Chelativorans sp. AA-79: one gene and its partner. The protein of the gene in region 1 interacts with the protein of each later gene in a pairwise test. Links are inferred from orthologs where the notes say so. Each region holds a gene or a part of one and is shown on either strand. Other genes may lie near its edges.

What was found. The genes of interacting proteins can lie anywhere in the genome.
Region 2: the proteins of PVE73_RS14285 (region 1) and PVE73_RS16780 interact in binary tests that used the Escherichia coli proteins (3 or more experiments, as listed by UniProt). The link is inferred for Chelativorans sp. AA-79 from one-to-one orthologs.

The regions. Positions count from the first base shown.
Region 1 is NZ_CP120361.1:2,928,550-2,932,260, reverse strand. The notes cover bases 207-3,008. They hold PVE73_RS14285 (cysteine desulfurase), read left to right. Parts: upstream 207-887; coding sequence 888-2,129; downstream 2,130-3,008. Other genes in these bases: sufA (Fe-S cluster assembly scaffold SufA), read left to right, coding at 2,625-3,008; PVE73_RS14280 (SUF system Fe-S cluster assembly protein), read left to right, coding at 2,135-2,530; sufD (Fe-S cluster assembly protein SufD), read left to right, coding at 207-742. Also shown: more of sufD, read left to right, coding at 1-206; more of sufA, read left to right, coding at 3,009-3,011; PVE73_RS14270 (GFA family protein), read right to left, coding at 3,151-3,648. UniProt on the Escherichia coli protein: Cysteine desulfurases mobilize the sulfur from L-cysteine to yield L-alanine, an essential step in sulfur metabolism for biosynthesis of a variety of sulfur-containing biomolecules.
Region 2 is NZ_CP120361.1:3,426,777-3,430,659, reverse strand. The notes cover bases 267-3,240. They hold PVE73_RS16780 (SufE family protein), read right to left. Parts: upstream 1,980-3,240; coding sequence 1,554-1,979; downstream 267-1,553. Other genes in these bases: PVE73_RS16770 (PAS domain-containing sensor histidine kinase), read left to right, coding at 2,800-3,240; PVE73_RS16775 (DUF5330 domain-containing protein), read right to left, coding at 2,043-2,381; PVE73_RS16785 (DUF6456 domain-containing protein), read left to right, coding at 727-1,533; PVE73_RS16790 (helix-turn-helix domain-containing protein), read left to right, coding at 347-718. Outside these bases: PVE73_RS16795 (cytoplasmic protein), read right to left, coding at 1-66; more of PVE73_RS16770, read left to right, coding at 3,241-3,883. UniProt on the Escherichia coli protein: Participates in cysteine desulfuration mediated by SufS. Cysteine desulfuration mobilizes sulfur from L-cysteine to yield L-alanine and constitutes an essential step in sulfur metabolism for biosynthesis of a variety of sulfur-containing biomolecules.

The DNA.
Region 1 (3,711 bases):
GGTCCGCGCGGGCGAGCGCGCGAAGGCGACCATCGTCGAGCGTCAGCTCGGGGACGGGGAAGCACTGGTGTCCTCCGTAAGCCACCTCGATGTGGGCGACGGCGCCGAGATCTTCTGGCTGATCATTCAGGAGCAGCCGGAAGACACGCGCCATCTCGGCCAGATCAATGTCAGGATCGGCAAGGATGCAAAGCTTACCCTGTTCATCATGAACACTGGCGGTAAGCTGGTGCGCCAGGAATTGCGGATCGTCGCTGAAGGCGAAGGCTCCGAGTTCCGTCTGCGCGGCGTCAACCTGCTTTCGGGCGATACCCATTGCGACGTGACCATGGTCCTCGACCATGCCGCACCGGCCACGGTGTCGACCGAAACCATCCGCAACGTGGTGACCGGCAAGGCGGAAGGCGCTTTCCAGGGTCAGATCCGCGTTGCCCGCGAGGCGCAGAAGACCGACGCCAAGATGGCCTGCAACACGCTGCTCCTGTCGGACGAGGGCGGTTTCTCCTCCAAGCCCGAGCTCGAGATCTTCGCCGACGACGTGGCGTGCGGCCATGGCGCCACGGTAACCGAGATCGAGCCCGCGCACCTCTTCTATCTCATGGCGCGCGGCATCGACGAGAAGACGGCGCGCGGTCTCCTGGTGAAGGCTTTCGTGGCCGAGGTGATCGAGGAGCTGGAAGACGAGGCGCTCGTCGAGGTGCTGGAAAGCAGGCTCGACGCCTGGTTTGCCGCGCACGGGTAAGGTTGCGAGGGCCGGGAGCCGTTGAGAGACGCGGCCGGTTTCCGCATAAGGTGCAAGGAATGCTGAAGGGCGTTCATTTTTGAATCCGGCCGTGCCTTACGTTCAACGGCCAAGGGTCCCGGGCCTCCGGGATGACGAGGTTGGAATGGACCAGAAGATCGAACAGGCCAGCTACGATATCGAGGCGATCCGCCGGGATTTCCCCATCCTTGCGCGCGAGGTCTACGGCAAGCCGCTCGCCTATCTCGACAATGCCGCCTCGGCCCAGAAGCCGCAGGCCGTCATCGATGCGGTGACGCACGCCTATGCGAATGAATATGCGAACGTGCATCGCGGCCTCCACTTCCTCTCCAACGCTGCCACGGAAGCCTATGAAAAGGCACGAGAAACGGTGCGGCGTTTCCTCAATGCAGGAAGCGCGGAGGAGATCGTCTTCACGAAATCGGCCACCGAGGCGATCAACACGGTCGCCTATGGCTATGCCATGCCGCGGATCGGGGAGGGGGACGAGATCGTCGTCTCCATCATGGAGCATCATTCCAATATCGTTCCCTGGCATTTCCTGCGCGAGCGGCAGGGCGCGAAGCTCGTCTGGGCCCCGGTGGCCGACGACGGCAGCTTTCAGATCGAAGAATTCGAGAAATGCCTGACGGAACGGACGAAACTCGTCGCCATCACGCATATGTCGAACATGCTGGGCACCATCACGCCAATGGCCGAGATCGTGCGTATTGCGCACGAGCGGGGCATTCCGGTCCTGGTGGACGGCAGCCAGGGCGCCGTGCACCTCCCGGTCGACGTCGCCGCGCTTGATTGCGATTTCTATGTCTGCACGGGGCATAAGCTCTACGGCCCGTCCGGCATCGGCGTGCTGTACGGCAAGCGCGACAAGCTCCAGGAGATGCGCCCGTTCCAGGGCGGCGGCGAGATGATCGAGGACGTCTCGATCGACAACGTCACCTACAACGACCCGCCGCACCGTTTCGAGGCAGGCACCCCGCCGATCGTGCAGGCGATCGGGCTGGGTGCCGCGCTCGAATACATGGAGCGGATCGGTCGCGAGAACATCGCGGCGCATGAGGCGGAGATCTCGAAATACGCGCATGAGCGGCTCGGCCAGGTCAACTCGCTGCGCATTTTCGGCACGGCGCCGGGGAAGGGGGCGATCCTCTCCTTCGAGCTTGCCGGCATCCATGCGCATGACGTGGCGATGGTGATCGACCGCTCGGGCGTTGCGGTGAGGGCCGGCACGCACTGTGCCCAGCCGTTGCTCAAACGTTTCGGCGTGACCTCGACATGCCGCGCCTCCTTCGCCATGTATAATACAAGGGCCGAGGTGGATGCGCTGGCCGAGGCGCTCGACAAGGCGCGGAAATTCTTCGGGTGAAAAGCATGAGTGAAGCCCACGACAAGCCGGAAACGGACGCTGCGGAACAGCCGGCGGACGCCGTTTTTTCCGCTTCCGCAATCCCGCAGGAAGAGCTCGCGCGCATGACCGACGACATCATCGGCGCGCTGAAGACGGTCTACGACCCCGAAATCCCGGCGGATATCTACGAGCTTGGCCTGATCTACAAGATCGACATCGAGGACGATCGTTCGGTGAAGATCGATATGACGCTGACGGCGCCCGGCTGTCCCGTGGCGGGCGAGATGCCCGGCTGGGTGGAGAATGCGGTAAGCGCGGTCGACGGGATCGGCAATGTCGAGGTCAACATGGTCTTCGATCCGCCCTGGACGCCGGATCGCATGTCGGAAGAGGCGCAGGTGGCGCTCGGCTGGTACTGATCTGGGCAAGGCGCTTGCAACGCGACGCTTTCCCGACCATTTTAAAGAGAGAACCTTTCCGCGAGTCTTGACCTCGCCGCGAATGGAGAAACAGATGGGTCGATTTCAGGTAATGACGATGTCCGATGCCGCGGCAGCCCGCGTGCGTGAGATCGTCGAAACGCGCGAGGGCGCGCGCGGCATCCGCGTGGGCATCAAGAAGGGCGGCTGTGCCGGTATGGAATATACCGTCGACCTGGTGAACGAGCCGGACCCGAAGGATGACCATGTCGAGCGTGACGGCGCCCATGTCTATGTGGCGCCGGAAGCGGCCCTTTTCCTGCTCGGCACCGAGATGGATTTCGAGGTCACCAAGATCAGGACGGGATTCACCTTCCACAACCCGAATCAGAGTTCGGCCTGCGGCTGCGGGGAATCGGTGGAACTCAAGCCGGCGGATTTGAAGGTGCTGGCCGAAGCGCGCGCAGAGGGCGCGGCTTGATCCTTGTAAGCTGACAATCAACGCTGGCGGTTTTTCAATGTTCAGGCGTGGATCCTCGGGTCAAGCCCGAGGATGACGAGGTGGGGAGATTGCTGCAAATCTCCAACGCTGGCGATCGGCGGAAACGCTGTTGCCATTCCTATTCCACCCACATCCCGTTCCGCCGATGCCACTCGGCGATGGACTCCTCCGGGTAGAGATCGAAGGCGGTGTCGCTTTCGCGAATGTCCGGCTCGACCCAGTTCGCCTTGTATTTCAGCATGAGATGCACGCGGCCCGGCGGCACGGGCAGATCCGTGTCGATTGCGGAGGCGAAGGGATGGACGAGTTCGGGCCAGGTGGGATCATAGAGCCAAAGCGCGGATCCGCATTCCCGGCAAAAGCGGCGCTCGCCCGTCGACGTTTCGCAATGAGGCCGCTCGTCGTCCTGGATTTCCGCACGATAGAGACCGAGATGCTCTTCGCCTTCGATGGTGAGGGTGGACGAATCGGCGCCAAGATTGATCGCATAGCCCCCGCCGCCCTGCTGCTTGCGGCAGATGGAGCAGTAGCAGAGCTGGTAGGGGGCCGGCGTATGGCTTTCGACCGAGAATTTCACCGCGCCGCAACGGCACGAGCCTTTCAAGAGCATAGGCATCGGCAACTCCTGCACATCAGGGAGGGAGGTTAGAGGGCCGTGCGGCGATTGTCAGCAGAGTCC
Region 2 (3,883 bases), 500 kb from region 1 along the record:
CTGCCGCGCTTCCGAAACCTGCTGCGCCTTCTCCCGGCGGAAGGCGTGCACCTCTTGTTCCAACATGCCCATGCATGGTCTCCCTTTGATTGGTCGCCACAGTCTGGGCCTGGCGCGGCAGGTGGGGAGAAAATTCGGCGAAAAAAATCTCTCGGAAAACAAAAAAGCCTTTTTGAACAGCTGGTTGGGTTCAGCCATCGGGAATATTTGTTCTCTTTTTGTTCCCCTACGTGCCGACGCGGGATATAAGGAAAATATTCCTCGATCAAGAAGGGGGCATTCCGTGCGATCCAACGCCGCAAGCCAGTTGCAGGACAAGAACGAAAGGAGAGAGGGGAGAGCGTGCGTGGCAGCGCCGGTCGGCCTGCTGCTGCCCAGGTTGAGCCCCGTCAGCGAGGAGAGGGTGACCGACATCTGCGAATGCGTGATGGACATCGTGGCGGCCCTCTTCAACGTCAGTGGGAAGGAATTGCGGCGCCCGGGGCGGAGTTCGATCAGCGTGACCCGGGTGCGGCAGATCGGGATGTATATCGCCCATGTGGTGCTGCGCCTGAAGATGGCCGAGATCGGCCGCGGCTTCGGACGCGACCGCAAGACGGTTCAGCACGCCTGCCATTTCGTCGAGGACATGCGCGACGACGAGGATTTCGACAGGATCATCCACTTGACCGAGCGCGTGACCGTGGCGGCGTTCCGCCACACGGAGGTGATGCGATGAAGCGGCCCATGAACGATATCGGGGATACCGCGCGCCAGAAGCTGCGGGTGGTTCGCTTCCTGTCGGCCGGCGCCGCGCATGCGCGCCCCGCTGCCGGCCGCGGCACGGTTCTGCTCGATGGCGGCGAGCGGGGCACGATCTCGGCGAGCCTGGGCGCGCTGTCGGCCCTGGCGCGGGAGGGCCTCGTCGCCGAAGCCGGCGGGTTGCTCTCGCTTTCGCAAGAGGGCCGTGCCCTCGCGATGCGCGACCGGCATCCGCAGGAGCCCTTCCGTGCCCAGCACCTGGAGCTCGGCACCCGCATGGTCGCCATGGAAGGCGGCGAGCAGGTTGTGCCGGCGAATCTGGCGGAATCTCCACTCGCCCAGCTTGCCCGGCGGCGCGTGCGCGGCGGCCAGCCCTTCCTGGAGGAGGGCGAGTTCAGGGCGGGCGAGAGGCTGCGCGCCGATTATACGCGCGGTCAGATCATGCCTCGTCTGGGCGCGAACTGGAGCGAGGCGGTGGCGAGCGGACAGCGCGGCAGCAGCGAGAACGGTATCGCGGATCTTACGGACGCCGCGCTCGCGGCGCGCCGGCGGGTGGACGACGCACTTACTGCGGTGGGGCCGGAACTGGCCGGCGTCCTCATCGATGTCTGCTGTTTCCTGAAAGGGCTCGAGAAGGTGGAGATGGAGCGCGCATGGCCGGCGCGTTCGGCGAAAGTGGTGCTGAAGGCGGCGCTCGGAGCGCTCTGCCGCCACTACGAGCCGCAGCCCCGCGCCCGGCGCCGCACGATCCTCCACTGGGGTGCGGAAGGGTACCGGCCGTCGCTGCGCTGACCCGAACGGCGCGGCCCGGATCAGGCCGCGCTCATCGCCGCACCTGCTTCCTCCTTCATGCGCTGGATCATGGCGCGCAGCCCGTTTGCGCGCTGCGGCGTCAGATGCTCGTCGAGGCCGAGCGCGCGCATCGTCTGCTCCGCATCGGTTTCGAGGATCTCGCTTGCCCGCCTGCCGCTGAAGAGCGCGAGCATGATGGCGACCAGCCCGCGCACGATGTGCGCGTCCGAATCACCCTGGAAGGTGATCACCGGATCCGGCCCTTCGCCGATCCGCGTCAGGAGCCAGACCTGGCTCACGCAACCGCGCACCTTGTGCTGATCGTCGCGGGCGGTATCGGGATAGGCCGGCAGGTCGCTGCCGAGCTCGATGATGTAGCGGTAGCGCTCCTCCCAGTCGTCCAGGAAGGCGAAGTCGTCCCGAATGGTATCGATGCTCGTGATCATGGCCCGCATATAGTGGCTCGGGTCCGCTGCGTCACGGGGAAATCCCGATTTGGCCGCCCGGGATCACCGCGCGGCCGGAACGCCTTTCTCGGCGGGAACGGGTTCGCGGGGGAGGATGTGGGCAGGCTCGGCATCGTGCGCCGCCTCCTCGATCAAGGACTGGGCAAGCCGCACGCCCTCCCTGGCTTGAGCGGCAATCGCGGCGAACACCACCGTCGCCGTCGCGCATATGTCGGGCCGGCGCTCGCAGATGGAGGTGAGGCCGGCGGGCGTATCGCGGGCTGCGGAAAGCGCCTGCGGCGGACGGGCCTCTCCTTCCTTTGCCGTTTCGCCGCTCAGGTCGATCGGCAGAACCAGGAACAGGAGCGACAATCCTGCGACGGAACGAACAAGCAGCCCCATTTTTCCTCGTGTCCTCGAAAGTTCCACTCGGTACCCGCCTTCAAAGCCATGGAAGCCCTTCAAATTTGCCTAAAATTTTCGGCGAACACGCAAAGAAAGCCGGAGTGAAAGCCTTCGAATCAAGTTTTCTTCAACACCGTGGGATTACAGCAACGGCACCCTAACCATTCATCCGATTGAAAATGCTGGAAAAAACAGCGCCAAGGCTCTCGCCGACGGTTGTTTTCCCGCTCCCGGAGAAGCCTGGATCCGGCGACCGTTTGTTAACCATGACCGTAATCGAGGCTGCGGAAAACCCGCATACAGGCGCCGATGAGCCCCCTGCCGGGCAGGCGTTTATCCATTCCTTAAACGGTGGGTGCGAGGGTCGGCCAAGAACGAGAGCCCCGACAAGCGGACAAGAATAGAGCGCGTCGAGTTGAACACGAGAGCGTCCCAGAAAGCAGACCTGCCCCTTCGGTTGAAGGACGCCTGCGAGCGCCTGCTGCATCCCTCCGTCGCCGCCGGCGAGGAGCGGGAGAGGCAGCTGCGGCTCGTTCAGGTGCTGCTGGCCGCGCCGGTGCTGGCGGCACTGGCGACGGCCGAAATCGCCGTGCGGCAGGTCGGGATGGCCGGGTCGCTGGTCGCCGTCGCACTGGTCTTCGGGCTCGGCCTCCTGGTGCCCCTTGCATTGATCGCCACGGCAAAGCGGCAGCTCATGGAGCCGTTGGCACTGCTGCTGGCACCGCTGGCGCTGGGAGCGCTTCTGGCCGCCGCGGGCGGCCCTGCCTCCCCATTGGCCGTTCTCTCCGCGGCGATTGCGATCGAAGCCGGCTGGATCGGCCGGACGCGGCGCGCGGTCGCCTTCGGTCTCGCTGCCGCCGCCGGTGCGGTGGCCATCGGCGCCGGCATTCCCGCCGCCTTTGCCGCGGGCACGGTTGCGCCCTCGGCCTGGCAATGGCTGGTCCCGCTCGTCTATGCGACGACCCTTCTGGCGCGTTTGCATTTTGCCGCTCCCGCTTCGCAGGAAGTGGCCAGCGAACCGCCAAGCCCCGCCCTGGAGGAGATGGTCGGCACGGCGGTCCTGCGCCTGCAGGCTTCCGGCGACGTGACCTATGCTTCGTCCAAGGTGGAGGCTCTGTTGGGGGTCGCCCCGGAAATGCTGATGGGCACGGGGCTTTTCGACCGTATCCATGTGGCCGATCGGATCGCCTGGCTTTCCGCGCTCACCGATATCAGGGAAGGCGCGGGCGCGCGCCTGGTGGGCATGCGGGTGCGCGTGCCGGCGAAGAAGCCCGGCCTGCCGGCCCAGGCCCTCTACCGGAATTTCACCTGCGACCTCATGGGCGAGGCGGGCGAAGGACGCGTGATCGCTCTCCTGCGCCAGGATGCCGACACGGCCGCGCTCGAGCAGACCCTGGCCGAGACGCGGCGCATGGCGGAACTCGCCATGCATTCGAAAGACCAGATCCTCGCCTCCGTCAGCCATGAGCTGCGCACGCCGCTCAACGCGATCGTCGGCT